One region of the Isoptericola sp. GX10416 genome, then DNA from elsewhere that is predicted to be linked to it. Evidence: riboswitches for the same ligand, from Rfam matches in the RefSeq annotation. Region 1 holds a riboswitch; each other region holds the start of a gene.
The links. Region 1 has a riboswitch for thiamine pyrophosphate ahead of thiO (glycine oxidase ThiO). Riboswitches for the same ligand answer to the same signal wherever they lie in the genome.
Positions count from the first base shown of each region.

Region 2: linked by a shared signal. The riboswitch ahead of ACWAT2_RS16120 (thiamine ABC transporter substrate-binding protein) and the one ahead of thiO (glycine oxidase ThiO) in region 1 are both predicted to bind thiamine pyrophosphate.
Region 3: linked by a shared signal. The riboswitch ahead of thiD (bifunctional hydroxymethylpyrimidine kinase/phosphomethylpyrimidine kinase) and the one ahead of thiO (glycine oxidase ThiO) in region 1 are both predicted to bind thiamine pyrophosphate.

Region 1 is NZ_JBWPVO010000003.1:148,392-153,604, reverse strand. It holds gene ACWAT2_RS06455 (phosphoketolase family protein) at 1-550, opposite strand, end outside; gene ACWAT2_RS06450 (SURF1 family protein) at 708-1,616, shown strand; gene thiE (thiamine phosphate synthase) at 1,677-2,363, opposite strand; TPP riboswitch at 2,394-2,497, shown strand; gene thiO (glycine oxidase ThiO) at 2,486-3,661, shown strand; gene thiS (sulfur carrier protein ThiS) at 3,663-3,902, shown strand; gene ACWAT2_RS06430 (thiazole synthase) at 3,899-4,693, shown strand; gene ACWAT2_RS06425 (ThiF family adenylyltransferase) at 4,773-5,213, opposite strand, start outside.
Region 2 is NZ_JBWPVO010000012.1:101,357-106,569, forward strand. It holds gene ACWAT2_RS16110 (ABC transporter ATP-binding protein) at 1-337, opposite strand, end outside; gene ACWAT2_RS16115 (ABC transporter permease) at 337-2,040, opposite strand; gene ACWAT2_RS16120 (thiamine ABC transporter substrate-binding protein) at 2,217-3,299, opposite strand; TPP riboswitch at 3,355-3,459, opposite strand; gene ACWAT2_RS16125 (DUF4235 domain-containing protein) at 3,558-3,851, shown strand; gene ACWAT2_RS16130 (PAS domain-containing protein) at 3,875-4,603, opposite strand; gene ACWAT2_RS16135 (sulfite exporter TauE/SafE family protein) at 4,702-5,213, opposite strand, start outside.
Region 3 is NZ_JBWPVO010000001.1:139,547-144,759, reverse strand. It holds gene ACWAT2_RS00665 (class I SAM-dependent methyltransferase) at 1-262, shown strand, start outside; gene ACWAT2_RS00660 (hypothetical protein) at 317-1,708, shown strand; gene thiD (bifunctional hydroxymethylpyrimidine kinase/phosphomethylpyrimidine kinase) at 1,784-2,659, opposite strand; TPP riboswitch at 2,651-2,745, opposite strand; gene ACWAT2_RS00650 (alpha/beta hydrolase family protein) at 2,905-3,801, shown strand; gene ACWAT2_RS00645 (LuxR C-terminal-related transcriptional regulator) at 3,969-5,213, shown strand, end outside.

The DNA.
Region 1 (5,213 bases):
CGCCCACGACCGCCGCCACCAGCAGGTCCGGGTTGTCGAACGCGGCGCCGTAGGCGTGCGACAGCGCGTACCCGAGCTCGCCGCCCTCGTGGATCGAGCCGGGCGTCTCGGGCGCCACGTGCGAGGGGATCCCCCCGGGGAACGAGAACTGCTTGAACAGCCGGCGCATCCCCTCGTCGTCCTGGGTCACGTCGGTGTAGATCTCCGAGTAGGTGCCCTCGAGGTAGGTGTTCGCGACGAGCCCGGGACCGCCGTGACCGGGGCCGGCGACGTAGACCGTGGACTGCTGACGCTCGCGGATGACGCGGTTGAGGTGGGCGTAGAGGAAGTTGAGGCCCGGAGTCGTGCCCCAGTGCCCGAGGAGCCGCGGCTTGACGTGGTCGCGGTCCAGGGGCCGGCGCATCAGGGGGTTGTCGAGCAGGTAGATCTGGCCGATCGACAGGTAGTTGGCGGCACGCCACCACTGGTCGAGACGTTCGACGTCCGTGTCCGAGAGCTCCGCGACTCCGGTGGCGGGCCAGGTGGTGGGATCGGCGGTCGAGGTGCTCATCTGACGCTCCTACGGGCAGAGGGACGATCATGTTCGTGCTCATTCCATCGCACGGCGGTCCCCGGCGCAGCGTGAGACACGAGCGGCCCGCCGCGCGGCACGGTGACCTTCGCCACGCGATTCCAGGAGAGGCCGCGGGCACCGATACCGTGGCCCCGTGCCGAACCCGCCTGTGCGCCGATCCTTCTGGGCGGTCGCCCGCCAGCCGCGGATGATCGTGATCCTGCTGATCTTCCTCGCCGCTGCGGCCGTGTGCGGCCGGCTGGGCGTCTGGCAGATCGACCGCGCGTACGAGCGGGCCAACCTCGCCGCCGCGCAGGAGGCGGCAGAGGCGGCCGCGGCGGCACCCGTCGACCTCGGCGAGGTGCTCGTACCGCAGTCCTCGTTCCCCGGCGAGCTGGTCGGGCGCGAGGTCGAGGTCACCGGGACGTACGAGCCGGCGGGCCAGATGCTCGTCACCGGGCGGTCCCTGGACGGCGTCGACGGCTATCTGGTCCTCACCCCGCTGCGCGTGTCGGACGACGGCACGGGCGGCGCGTCGTGGGCGGCCCTGTCCGGGGAGCCCGTGCTCCCCGTGGTGCGCGGCTGGGTCGACTCCCCGACGCCCGGGGACGCGGCCCTCGAGGTCCCGGCGGGGGAGGTGTCGCTGCACGGCTGGCTGCAGGCCTCCGAGTCGACGGTGCGTACCGGCACCGTCCCCGAGAACCCCGGTGGCCCGCCGCTGACCCAGGACATCGCCTCCAGCGCGCTGGCGAACACGTGGGACGGACCGATCTACACCGCCTACGTGGTGCACACCGGCTCGTCCCCGGAGCAGGTGCCCGCCGACGCCGGGGGTCCCGCGCCGCTGCCGCGCCCCGTGCTCGAGGGTGGCACCGACGTGAACCTGCAGAACTTCTTCTACGCCCTGCAGTGGTGGGTGTTCGGGCTGTTCGCGGTCGCGCTGTGGGTGCGGTTGGTGCGCGACGAGATGGCGGGCGGCACGCGTGGCTCGCGACGTCGGCCGCGTGGTGACGGCGAGGACGACCCCGTGGGTACCGGGATCGCGGGCCTGCCGGCCGGGTAGCCGACGTCGGATCCGATCGGCGGACGGTGACCTGGTCGGCAGTCCGAGCTGCCGATCAGGTCACTTCGTGCCGTCTTGATCCTGCAGCCGCTCGACGAGCCGCGCACGCAGCTCCCGCGCGGCCCGTTCCGGGTCGGCCGCCGCCGTGATCGCGCGCACGACCACGACCCTCCGCGCACCGGCGTCCAGCACGGCGTCCAGCCGTTCGCGGTCGATGCCGCCGATCGCGAACCAGGGGGTGGCCGGGTCCGACGCCGCGACCTCGCGCAGCAGGTCGAGCCCGACAGCCTCCCGTCCCGGCTTGGTGGGCGTGGCCCACAGCGGCCCCACGCAGAAGTAGTCGACGCCGGGGTCCGCGTCGGCGGCCGCGGCCTGCCGCGCGGAGTGGGTGGAGCGTCCGAGCACGGGGCCGGTCCCGAGCAGGCTGCGCACCGCCGACGTCGGCAGGTCGCCCTGGCCCATGTGCACCACGGGCGCCCCGGCCAGCGAGGCGACGTCGGCCCGGTCGTTGACAGCCCACAGCGCACCGTGGGCGGTGGCGACGCCCGCCACGAGCTCCTGCAGCTCGAGCTCGCGCGCGGCGTCCAGAGACTTGTCGCGGAGCTGGACCACGTCGACACCGCCGCGCAGGGCCGCGTGCAGGAAGTCCTCCAGGTCGGCGGTCGAGGACCGGGCGTCGGTGCACAGGTACAGGCGGGCGTCGGCGAGCCGGGTGCGGGCGTCGGCGGACGGCGTGGAGGGGGACACGGCCGCCAGCGTAACCACGCGGCAGTACAGTGGCCGCAGCACGGGAGCCCCGTCGGGGCTGAGAGGGCGAGGTCCGCCGACCGTCGAACCTGATCTGGGTCATGCCAGCGAAGGGAGCACGCATGAGAACGCCTGGGACGCTGCCGGACGTCGTGGTCGTCGGCGGTGGCATCGTCGGTACGGCGGTCGCCTGGCGCGCCGTCGAGGCCGGTCTGACGGTCGTCCTGCTCGACCCGAGCCCGGGGGACGGCGCCACGCACGCCGCCGCCGGGATGCTCGCACCGGTCAGCGAGTCGTGGTTCGGCGAGTCCGCCCTCGCCCGTCTGGGCCTGGCCGGCCTCGCCGCATGGCCCCGCTTCGCGGCTGACCTCCTGCGCGCGACGGGCCTCGGCTCGGGGCTGCGCGAGACGGGCACGCTGGTGGCGGCCTACGACGCCGACGACGTCGCGCACCTGCGGCGCTGGCTCGCCCTGCACGCCGAGCTCGGCGTGCAGCCGGACGAGCTCACCGGTGCCCAGGCACGGCGCCGCGAACCGCTCCTCGGGCACCACGTCGCCGGAGCCGCCTGGGTGCCGGGCGACCACGTCGCCGACCCGCGCGCGACCAGGGCCGCGCTCGACGTCGCCCTGCACGCCCACCCCCGTGCCGCCGTCGTCCAGCGTGCCGCCGTGCGCCTCGAACGCGACCGGGGCGCCGTCGTCGGTGTCCTCGACGAGGCGGGCACGCTGCACCGGGCCGGGGCGGTGGTCCTGGCCGCCGGGTGGCGGTCCGGCGAGCTGGTCGACGTGCCCGTCCGGCCGGTGCGGGGCCAGACGCTCCGGCTCGACGCTCCGCCCGGGTCCGCTCCCGGGCACGTCGTGCGCGGCCGGGTGCAGGGCCGCCCGGTCTACGTGGTGCCGCGGGAGCCCGGGACGGGATCAGGTCCGGGGACGACGGCGGAGCACCGGGAGGTCGTCGTCGGCGCCACCAGCGAGGAGGGCCCGGACGACCACCGCCCGTCGGCCGGGGGAGTGTTCGCGCTGCTGCGGGACGCCCGGGCGCTGGTGCCGGCCCTCGACGAGGCCGCCTTCGTCGAGGCGACGCTGCGGGCGCGACCCGCCACCCCCGACAACCTGCCGCTCGTGGGGCCGACGGCCACGCCGGGCCTGCACCTGGCGACGGGCCACCATCGTGGCGGGGTGCTCCTCGCACCGCTGACGGCCGAGGCCGTCGTCGCCGGTCTGACCGGTGCCGCCCTGCCGGACGCCCTGCGCGTCGCCGACCCCGACCGTTTCGCCCCCGTCCTCGAAGGAGCCTGAGATGGCCGAGACCCTGCCAGCCCCGCACGCTGTCGTGAACGGCGAGCCCTACCCGCTGGACGCGCCGGTGCCCGTGACCGACCTCGTCGCACGCCTGGTGCCGGGCTCCGTCGTCGACGGCGTGCCGCAGGGCGTCGCCGTCGCGCTCGACGACGCCGTCGTGCCGCGTGGCGCGTGGGAGTCCACCACCGTGGGTCCCGGGGCGCGCGTCGAGGTCGTCACCGCGGTGCAGGGCGGGTGAGCGGCGTGCTGACGATCGCCGGCGTCGAGCTCGGCTCCCGCCTCGTGATGGGCACGGGCGGCGCACCGAGCCTGCTGGCGCTGGAGGACGCGCTGGTCGCGTCCGGGACCGAGCTCACCACGGTCGCGATGCGGAGGGTGGCACGGCCGACGCCGGGCGCGGCAGCCGGTGACACCTCGATGTGGGGGCTGCTGGACCGGCTGGGGATCCGCGCGCTGCCGAACACCGCCGGCTGCTTCTCGGTGCGGGAGGCCGTGCTGACCGCGCAGCTCGCCCGCGAGGCGTGCGGCACCGACTGGGTCAAGCTGGAGGTGATCGCGGACGACGTCACGCTCCTGCCCGAGCCCCTTGGTCTCGTGGAGGCCGCCGAGGAGCTGGTGCGCGACGGCTTCACCGTGCTGCCCTACTGCGGGGACGACCCGATCGTGGCGCGGCGCCTGGAGGACGTCGGGTGCGCCGCCGTCATGCCGCTGGGGGCGCCCATCGGGTCGGGTCTCGGCATCCTCAACCCGCGCAACATCGAGGCGATCGCGGCGGCCGCCTCCGTGCCGGTGATCCTCGACGCGGGGATCGGGACGGCATCGGACGCCGCGCTCGCGATGGAGCTCGGCTGCGACGGGGTGCTGCTCGCCACCGCCGTCACGCGGGCCGTGGATCCGGTGCAGATGGCCCGGGCCATGCGGCTGGCCGTCGAGGCGGGGCACCTGGCGGTCGGTGCCGGTCGGATCCCGCGGCGCGAGCGCGCGCTGGCGTCGTCGTCGCCGGAGGGGCGGCTCGACCTGGCCCTCTGACGTCGCCCTGTTCGGCAGTTCCTGCCTTGTTCGGCACCTTGAACTGCCGAACAGGGCTGGAACTGCCGAACGCGGCCGGTCAGTACACGGGGACGGACGGGTCCACGTCGCGGGACCACGCGAGGATGCCGCCGGCAATCACGCGCGCCGGCAGCCCTGCGTCGCGGAGCACCGCAGCGGCCCGCGAGGCGCGACCGCCCACCTTGCACAGCACGTGCACCGGGCGTCCCTGGGCACGGGCGGCCACGTGGACGACGGCGTCGTCCCGGGCCGGGCCGAGCAGCTCGCCCAGGTTGACGTGGTCCGCCCCGGCGACGGACGCGATCTCCACCTCCCACGGTTCACGCACGTCCACGATGTACGGATCGGCGCCGTCGCCGGCTGCCGCGGCCGCCCGCAGGGCAGCCACCGCTGCGGGGGTGACGGGATCCTGGTCGGGGACCTCGGCCGGGGTCAGCCCGCAGAACGTGGCGTACGCGGCGTCGTCGGGCAGGGTGGTCACCGGTTCCCGCGACGGGTC
Region 2 (5,213 bases), on a different contig from region 1:
GCCCGTAGGCCACGTTCCCCGCGACGTCGCGGTGCGGGAACAGCTGGCCCTCCTGGAACAGCAGCCCGAACCCCCGACGGTGCACGGGCACGCCCGCCAGGTCGGCACCGTCGAACGCCACGGAACCCGCCGCCACCGGCTCGAGGCCGGCCACCGCCCGCAGGAGCGAGGACTTGCCGCAGCCGCTGGGCCCCAGCAGCGCCAGCACCTCGCCGGCCGCGACGTCGAGCGAGACGCCGTCGACCGCCGTCGTGCCCGCGTGCCCGCGCCGCTGCCCGTAGCGGACGACGACGTCGCGCACGGCCAGGCCGACACCACGCTCCTGCGAGACCGCCATCAGAACTCCCCTCCGCCGCCGTCGGCACGCATCCGTTCCGCCACCATCATGACCGTCGCGGTAAGCAGCGCCAGCACCACCGACGCCGCGAGCGCCATCCCGTAGTTCTCCGCGCCGGGCTGCCCGACGAGCCGGTAGATCACCACCGGCAGCGTCGCGGCGTCCGGCCGGGCCAGGAACGACGTCGCGCCGAACTCCCCGAGCGACACCGCGAAGGCGAACCCCACGGCGAGCCCCAGCGACCGCGCCGCCAGGGCGAGGTCCACGCTGGCCAGCACCCGGCCCGGCGGCGCGCCGAGCACCGCCGCCGTCTCCCGCAACCGCGGGTCGATCGCCCGCAGCACCGGCAGCATCGTGCGGACCACGAGCGGGATGGCGACGACCGCCTGCGCGATCGGCACCAGCAGCCCCGACGTGCGCAGGTCGACGTCCAGACCCAGCGGCCGGTCGAGCGTCAGGAGGAACCCGAACCCGACCGTCACCGCCGACACCCCCAGCGGGAGCATGAACACCGCGTCGAGCCCCCCGACGGCGCGCCGCAGGCCGTGCGAACGCGGCCGGCGCGAGACGACCAGCACCACCAGCCCGCCGACCACCACGGCGATCAGCGTGGCGAGGGCCGCGATCCGCAACGAGTTCGCCGTCGCCTCCCACACGGTCACGGTCAGCGCGTTGCGCCCGCCCGTCGTCCCCAGCGCGACATAGTTCGCGAGCGACCAGGCGCCGTCGGGCCCCCGGAACGACCGCAGGACGAGACCCGCGAGCGGGAACGCGACCAGCCCGCAGACGACGACGGCGGTCGCCACCGCGGGCAGCACGTCCCGGACGGAGCGCAGGTCCAGCGGATGGGCGCCCGACCGCTCGCCCGTGAGCTGCAAGGCCCGCTCGCGCCGGGCACGCAGGCGGCCGCTGACCAGCAGCGCGGCCACGACCACCACGAGCTGCAGCACGCTGAGCACGGCCGCGGCACGCAGGTCCAGGAACTGCGTGGTGCGGATCCAGATCTCCGTCTCGATCGTGCCGTACCGCATGCCGCCGAGCACGAGGACGACGCCGAACGCCGTCGAGCAGAACAGGAAGACGACCGACGCCGCCGAGGCGATCGCCGGACCCAGCGCCGGCAGCGTCACCGTGCGGAAGGCGCGCCACGGCGTCGCACCGAGAGCCCGCGCAGCCTGCTCGGCACGGGGATCCAGCCGTTCCCACAGCCCGCCCACCGTGCGGACCACCACCGAGTAGTTGAAGAACACGAGCGCGACCACCACGCCCGCGAAGCTCTCCTCCCACCCGAGCCACCCCAGCGGCCCCGACGGCGTGAACAGATGCCGGAACGCGACACCGACGACGACGGTCGGCAGCACGAACGGGACCGTCACCAGCCCACGCAGCAACGTCCGCCCGGGGAACCGGCACCGGTACAGCAGGTAGGCGCCCGGGATGCCGAGCAGCACGCTCAGCACCGTCCCCACGGACGCCTGCGCGAGCGTCTGCCCCACCACCCGCCACGTGCGCGGCTGACCCAGGACCTCCGCGAAGCCGGAGAGGTCGAGCGTGCGCCCGCCCGCGCCGTCGTCCGCGAAGAAGCCCTGGACGACCAGCGCGACCACCGGCCAGGCGAAGAAGACGGCGAGGAACACCAGAGGGACACCGACCGCGGCCCCCCAGCCCAGCCACGCCTGCCGGGGCCGGCGCCGCAGGCTCACCCGGAGTTGCGTCGGGTGACCCTGCGGCTCCGCTCCGGGCGAGTGGCTTGCTCCGCTGCGCCCCTCACCCTCGCGTCGCCTCCGGCTCACCCGGGTTTGCGTCGGGTGACCCTGCGGCTCCGCTCCGGGCGAGTGGCTTGCTCCGCTGCGCCCCTCACCCTCGCGTCGCCTCCGGCTCACCCGATGACCGTGGCCGTCCACTGCTCGATCCACTCGTCACGGTGCGCCGCGATCTCCTCCGCGGCGACCTCGTGCGGCTCCTCGGCGAGCGGCGCGAACTGCTCCCACTCGGTGGGCAGCTCCACGGACTCGTCCGCGGGATACATGTACATGCTGCCCGGGACGTCCGCCTGCACCGGCTCCGACGTCAGGAAGTCGACCAGCGCCCGGGCGCCGTCCGGGTTGTCGGACCCCGCGAGGACGCCCGCATACTCGACCTGGCGGAAGCAGGTGTCCAGCAACGCCGCGGTGGTCGAGGCGCTGCCGTCCTCGGTGACCGTGGCCGCCGGCGACGTCGCGTACGACAGCACGATCGGTCGCTCGCCGCCCTCGCCCCCGCCCGAGAAGTCGACGTAGTACGCGTCCGACCAGCCGTCCGTGACGCGCAGACCGTTGTCCGCGAGCTCGGCCCAGTAGTCCTGCCATCCGTCCTCGCCGAACGCGCTGACGGTGGCCAGCAGGAACGCGAAGCCGGGCGACGACGTCGCCGGGTTGGTGACGACGGTCAGGTCGGCGTACTCCTCCTCGGTGAGGTCCTCGAAGGTGGCCGGCGGCTGGATGCCCGCGTCCTCGAACCAGGCCGTGTCGACGTTGAGGCAGACGTCGCCACGGTCGATCGGGGTCAGGGCCTCCAGGCCCGGCTCCGCCTGCGCGGTCACCGACGGGTCGAGGTCCGTCGGCGTGTAGGGCTCGAACACCCCCGCCTCCACGGCGCGTGACGCGAACGTGTTGTCCACGCCGTACACCACGTCCCCGAGCGGGCTGTCCTGCGTCAGGACGAGCTGGTTGACCAGCGTGCCCGCGTCGCCGGCGGCCACGTGCTCGACCTGCAGCCCCGTCTTCGACTCGAAGGACTCCAGCAGCCCGTCGCTCAGGGCGAAGGAGTCGTGGGTGACCAGCGTGACGGTGCCCGAGAGCTCGCCGTCGGTCGACGACCCACCGGACTCCCCCGGGGCCTCGCTGCCCGAGCAGGCGGCCAGTGCGGGCAGCAGGCCGACAGCGGCGACCGTCGCCAGGGTGCGGCGGGTACGGATGATCATTCGTCCTCCTCAGACGGATCTGAAGGGGGGCCGTCGTCCATGTCCACGGACGACGGGATCGAGAAGCCCGACTTCCTCCACCGGTGCTAACCGGGTCAGGTTCGAGGGTCTGCGGAGATCCGCACTCTCAGCGCTCGGTGGCGCTCCCCTGTCGTTCCCTCCGAGCCTACACACCGTGCGCACGCTACGGTGGTGACGTCCGTCGGGCGGACCCCTCGCGAGCCTCGCCCGATGCCGCCGTCTGGTACTGGAGGATCCGTGGATCACCTTGAGCTCTCCCCGCAGTCCGAGCCGTCGCTGGGCCTCAAGATCGGGACGGTCGCGGCGACGTTCGCGGCCGGGTGGGTCGCGCAGAAGCTCATCAAGGTGATCTGGGAGAAGGCCACGGGGAACGACGCCCCGATCGACCTGGACGCAGACGACATCCCGATCGTGCAGGCGATCACGTTCGCGGCCGTCACCGGCGGCGTCGCCGTCCTCGCCCGGCGGCTCGCCCGGCAGGGTGTCACCAAGGCCGTGGACCGGCGGGCCAAGCAGGTCTCCGTGGTCTGAGGCCCGGACCGGCGCAGGCGCGCTCAGCCGCGGGTGCGCTGCCGCCGTCGGGCCAGCTGCGCCTCGTGCCCACGAGGCCGCTCCACGGTGTGGACGGCGGCCAGGGCCGCCTCGAGCCGCACCGCCGGGTCGCCGTCGGCGCCGGCCATCGCCTCGACGATCTGAGCGGCCGCAGCCTGCAGCGGTATCTGGGCCCGTGCGGCCGCCTCGCCGAGCTTGTCGCCGGCCTCGGCCTCCGCGATGCCGTGCACCACCATGAACGCACCCTTGGCCTGCTCGACAGCAGAGGCCGACACCATGGCCCGTCCCACGGCGCGCTGGGACTCGCGGTCCAGCGCCTCACGGGTCACCGGGCTGACGTCCAGCACATAGCCTGCGACGTGCGTGATCTCGCCGTCGTCGGTGAGGTGCGCCTGCCCCGTCACCACGACCGTCCGCGCCTTCCCGTGCGGGTCGACGATCCGGTGGGCGCTGCTGAACGGCCTTCCCGACCGCATCGCCACCACGGCGGTCCGCGAGACCCGGCTGCGATCGTCGGGGTGCGTGCGAGACCTCAGCGCGTCCATGCTCGGCTCGATCTCGCCGGGCTCACGCCCGTGCATCCGGTACACCTCGTCGGACCACCAGGTGCGGCCCGAGTCGAGCTCGACCCGGTACCGGCCCACGACGAGCTGTACACCGGCTGCGAGAACTTCGGCCGCGCCGGCCAGGCCGGCACCCCCGACGGTGCGGTGCGACGACGAACCGCTCATGACATCTCCCCGGGTTCCGGGCTCAGCACCCGGTCAGGACTCGTGTGCCGCCCACCGTACTCCCGAGGCCCAGAACTGCCACCGGAGGAGGCGTTCCGTCATCCGACGGGGGTCGGGTCGGACACTTCCTCCTCCCCTGCCCCGGACGACTCGGCGGCTGCGGCAGCACGCTCGCTGCGGTGCGCGCGGACCGAGTAGACGACCGCACCCACCCAGACGGCAGCCACGACCGCGAGAATCACCGTCGTCACGGCACCGCCCACCGACACCAGATCGGTGCCGAGCAGCGTGCGCGTGTTCGTCAGCACGATGACCCCACCGACCGCGGAACCCAGGACGCGCGGCGGCACCCACCGCACGATCCAGGCAGCGATCGGTGCGGCGATCAGCCCGCCGATCAGCAGCGCGATCGCCCAGGAGCCGTCGATCCCGGCCGTCCCGAGGCCGACGAGGAAGCCGAGGCTGGCCGCCACCGCGACGAAGAACTCGCTGGTGTCGATCGAACCGACGACCTTGCGGGGCTCGAGACGTCCGCTCGCGAGGATCGCGGGGGTACCGACGGGCCCCCAGCCGCCCCCGCCGGTGGCGTCCATGAACCCGGCCACCAGGC
Region 3 (5,213 bases), on a different contig from region 1:
CTTCGCGCGCGTCTGGGAGGGCGTCCGCGGCGCCCTCGCGCCGGGCGGCTGGGTCGGCGTCACGCTCTTCGGCGAGCGCGACGAGTGGGCTACCGACCCTGCGACGGCGGACGCGCTGACCTTCCACCACGAGGAGGACGTCGGTGAGCTGATCGACGGCCTGGACGTGCTGGTGGTCGACGAGCGCGAGCACGACGGTCCCTCGTTCGGCGGCCCCAAGCACTGGCACACCTTCGAGGTCGTCGCGCGCAGGCCGGCCTGAGCCACCCGTGGCCGACCGTCCCGGCCGCTCCCGGATGCCCGTACGATTCCCGGCATGGATGGCGTGCAGCTGGTCGGTGTGGTGACGGGCTTGGTGCTGGTGGTCGTCGCAGGGTTCGCGCTCGTGCTCCGGGGCCGCCGACGGCGTCAGCGTCGGCGGGAGACCGCTGAGTCAGAGCTCGCCCGGCTGACGACGGCCGCCGGGTCGGCGCTGGTCCGCACCGACGAGCGCGCCCGTCTGGCCGAGGACGAGCTGTCCTTCGCCGTGGCCGAGCTCGGCGAGCCCGCCACCGCCGAGGCCCGACCTGCCCTCCAGCAGGCCAGGGAGCACCTGCGCGAGGCGTTCCACCTCAACCAGCTGCTGCACGACCACGTGCCGGACACCGACGCCGAGCGCCGCGAGTGGTCGGGCCGCATCGCCGAGCTGTGCCGCGCCGCCGGTGCGGCGCTCGACGACCTCGACGCCACGCTGGCGGCCCGGCGCAGCTCCGCCCGGGCCACCCCGCAGGCGATCGACCGCGTCGAGGAACGCATCGAGACGATACGGGGCGCGATCGGCCCGGCGCGTGAGGACGTCGAGCGGCTCCGCACCGACTACACGGAGCACGCGCTCGCACCCGTGGCCGACAACCCGGCCCAGGCCGGCCGCCTGCTCGACTTCGCCGCCCGGAGCGCGGCCGCCGCGCGGCGCAGGCTCACCTCCCAGCAGGTCGCCGAGGCGGCAGCGGGGACGCGCGCGGCCGAGGACGCCCTCCACCGCGCCGAGGGCCTGCTGTCCGCCGTCCATGACTTCGAGTCGGAGGCACTGCGTGCCGAGGCTGCCCTCGGCGCACTGGTCGCCGAGTCCCGCACCGAGCTCGCCCAGGCCCGCGCCATGCCGGCGACCCGCCGCGAGGGCGCCGTCGACCTCGCGGCGGACGCCCTGTCCGAGACGTTGCGGACCCTGCCCGCGCCCGGCGAGCCGACCGACCCGATCGCCACCCTGACCCGGCTCCGTGAGGCCAACACCGCCTTGGACGACGCCGTCCGTGACCGGATCGAGCGCGACGAACGCTCCCGGCGAGCAGCAGCGCAGCGCGGGCCCGCGCTCGACGACGCGGCGCGCCAGGTCGCGGCGGCACGCTCCGTCGTGGACGACTACCGCGCGCCGGTCGGCCCCGACGCCCGCACCCGGCTCGCCGCGGCCGAGCGCGAGCTCGCCGCGGCGCGGGACGTCACCGACGCCGAGGCAGCGGTCGACGGAGCGCGCCGCGCGTCCGCCCTGGCCACCGAGGCCGCCGACCTGGCACGCCGAGACGTCGCGCGTCCTGGCCCGCAGCCGTGGGAAGGACACCGTCGGCCCGCGTCCGGCCGCGCCGGCTCCGGAGCGTTCGGCGCCGTCCTGGGTGGCATGGTGCTCGGCGGCATCCTGGACGAGATCGGCGACCTCGGCGACCTGTTCGACTGACCCTCCCGTGCCGAACGTCATGGTCACGCCCGCTTTGGCCGGTGAGAACGGTCCGGACCACGACGTTCGGCGTTGCTAAGGACTCTCGACGAGCACCCCGCGCAGCGCCCAGAAGTGGTCGACCGGGCCGCAGCCGCTGCCGACCTCGAGCGCCGTTCCCGCGACGACGGCGTCCGTCAGCCAGGCCTTGGTCTCCCGCAGCGCTCGCTCCCACTCGCCGTGTCGGGCGTAGCGCGTGACCAGCCCGCTGGACAGCGAGCACCCGGTACCGTGCGTGCTGGTCGTGGGGACGCGCCGGCCCGGCAGCTCGGCGACGACGCCGCCCGGCCCGACGAGCGCGTCCGGCACCTCGTCGCCGGGCAGGTGACCGCCCTTGGCCACCACGAGCACGTCGTGCCGGGCGGCCAGCCGGGCAGCCTGACCGAGGACACCCGTCCAGGTCGTCGCGGCGGGCGTGCCCAGCAGGACGGCCAGCTCGGGGACGTTGGGCGTCACGACGTCCGCCCGGTCGAGCAGCCGGCGCACCGCGTCCTCGGCGGCGCGGTCCAGCAGACGGTCCCCCGAGGTCGCGACCATGACCGGGTCGACGACGACGGGGGGACCGTCGACTCCCGCGCCGTCGTCCAACCACCGGGTGACGACGTCGGCGACCGCCGACGACGCCAGCATCCCCACCTTGATCCCGTCGAGCGCGACGTCGGCACGCAGCGTGTCGAGCTGCGCGGCGAGGAACGACGGGGGCGGTACGTGCACGGCGCTCACCCCTCGGGTGCTCTGCGCCGTCAGCGCCGTCAGCGCAGCCATGCCGTAGCCACCGGCTGCCGCGATCGCCTTCAGGTCTGCCTGGATGCCGGCCCCCCCGGACGGGTCCGAGCCCGCGACGGACAGCACCCGCGGGACGGGGCGCGGGCGCCACGGCGATCCGTGGCGGGTGGGCAGGGTCGACGGCATGGGCGACATCCCTTCGTCAGTGCGGACTGCATCAGGTTCGACGGGTGTGATCTCAGCTCCCGGTGGGCGCACCCCGTGTCGTGGGACCACCGTAGCCTGCCGCCACCACGGCCTGAGACGGTGTCTCGGGGTCGCGCCGCCGGCACCGGACCGGCGATCTTGCCGATGCCACCCGGCGGGCCGGCACCACACGCTATTTGGGCAGCAACGGCTCCCGCCGGGGGCCCCGTCAGAGAGGACGTACGATGCAGCACTCACCGAGCACCTCCCGGACCCGCCAGCGGGTGACCGGCATCCTGGCCTCGCTCGCCGTCGCCGTGGGCGTCGGCATCGCCGCCGGCCCCGCCGCCCAGGGCGCGGACAACCCCCACGAGCGCGGTCCGGACCCGACCGAGTCGAGCATCGAGGCATCGCGCGGCAGCTACTCGATCTCCGAGCAGAACGTCTCCAGCCTCGTCTCGGGCTTCGGTGGCGGCACGATCTACTACCCGACCACGACGCGCGACGGCGACTTTGGCGCCGTCGTCATCTCGCCCGGCTACACCGGCACCGAGCGGACCATCTCGTGGCTGGGTCCGCGGCTCGCGTCCCAGGGCTTCGTCGTCCTGACGATGGCCACGAACTCGATCTACGACCAGCCCGACTCCCGAGCCCGCCAGCTCCAGGCGGCCCTCGACTACCTCACCGACTCGAGCCCGGTCGCCGACCGGATCGACGCCGACCGGCTCGCGCTCATGGGCCACTCGATGGGCGGCGGCGGCACGCTGCGCGCGGTGGACGACAACCCGGACATCAAGGCCGCCATCCCCATGACCCCGTGGCACGTGAAGAAGAACTGGTCGTCGGTCAGCACCCCCACGCTGATCTTCGGCGCCGAGTACGACTCCGTCGCCCGGCACGAGACGCACGCCGAGCCGTTCTACGAGTCCTTCGACCGAGACCTTCAGAAGGCCTACCTGGAGCTGGACGGGGCCAGCCACTTCGCTCCCAACAGCTCCAACACGACGATCGCGAAGTACTCGATCTCCTGGCTCAAGCGGTTCGTCGACGACGACACGCGGTACACGCAGTTCCTCTGCCCGGGACCCTCGACCGGGTGGTTCTCGGACGTGGAGAAGTACGAGAGCTCGTGCCCGTTCTGACCCGGGCCTGACCTCGTCCCGACCGGGACGGCGGACCTCGACGGCGGGCGGGCGCACCCGATGCGTCCGCCCGCCGTCGTGTGCGGTGGCACACCGCGGGGACCGGGCACCCGTGTCCCGGCACAAGGACGAGTGGCGCGACCGTGCGGTCGACCTAGCCTCTCGGCATGCAGACCACCGCGATGCGAGGGCACACCGAGCTCGCCCGCGGGCTCCGGCTCCATGCCGACGGTCCCGTGCACGACGCCTACGCCAGCCTCAGCCTCGCCCGGTCCGAGCTCGGCGAGCAGCCCGGGGCCGCGCTGACCGCCACGCTGGCCGCCGTCAACGCCGCGTGGAGCGCGGGCGACCATGTCGCGTGCGTGGAGGCGCTGACCACGGCCCTGGGTCAGGCCGCTCTCGACGGCGCTCCCCGGGACTACCTGACCGGGATGCTCGCACTGCTGCACGGCCGGACGTCGGAGGCTGCCGGACCACTGCGTCGGGTGGTGCGCGGCGCGCTCGCCGGGCACGATCCCGAGGCGCTCCTGCGTGGCGCGGCCGCCGCACTGCTCACCGGAGACGTCCAGGACGGTTGCCGCGCGGGGGCCCGTGCGCTGGCCGCCGCTCGTGCGGCCGGTGACTCCGCGCTCGTCGCCCGCGCCACCGAGTACGTGGCCTACGCCGAGCTACGCGCCGGACGCCACGCGCAGGCGCGCGAGCACGCGCTGACCGGGCTGCGCGCCGCGGAGCAGTCGCGCCGGGCCAACACGGCGGCGCACCATCACGCGGTGCTGGCCCTCACGGCGGCCGTGCAGGGCCCGCCGGGGCACGTCGTCGACCATGCCACGGCGGCCCTGGCGACCGCCCGTCGCCACGGACTCGCCCAGCCGGTCACGCTGGCCGAGTGGGCGCTCGCCCGGACCGAGCTCGTCGAGGGCCGGCCTGCCGACGCGGCAGGCCGGCTGGTCTCGCTGCTGGCGTCGGCCGAAGGCGCACACTTCGCGCTGCGCGGCCTGGTGCTGCCGACGCTCGTCGAGGCCGCTGTCAGCGCCGGCGACCACGCCACGGCTCGTGCCGCACTGTCGGAGCTCGCCGGGTGGAGCCGCACGGCGTCCGACCCGCAGGGCCCGGCCCTGCTCCTGCGCTGCCGTGCCCTGCTCTGTTCCACCGAGGCCGAGGCGGACGCCCTGTTCCGCCAGGCTCATGCCGCTCACCTCGAGGCCGGCGGCCTCTTCGAGAGCGCTGTGACCTTCCTGCTGCACGGCCGGCGGCTCGGTCGCCACGGCCGACCGAGCGACGCCCGGGAGCGTCTGCGCGACGCGCTGCTGCTCTTCGAGCGCGGCGGCGCGGACCCGTGGGCGGACCGCACCCGCACCGAGCTACGGGCTGCCGAGGCCGCCCTGGCGACGTCGGTCCCCGACGTGCTCACC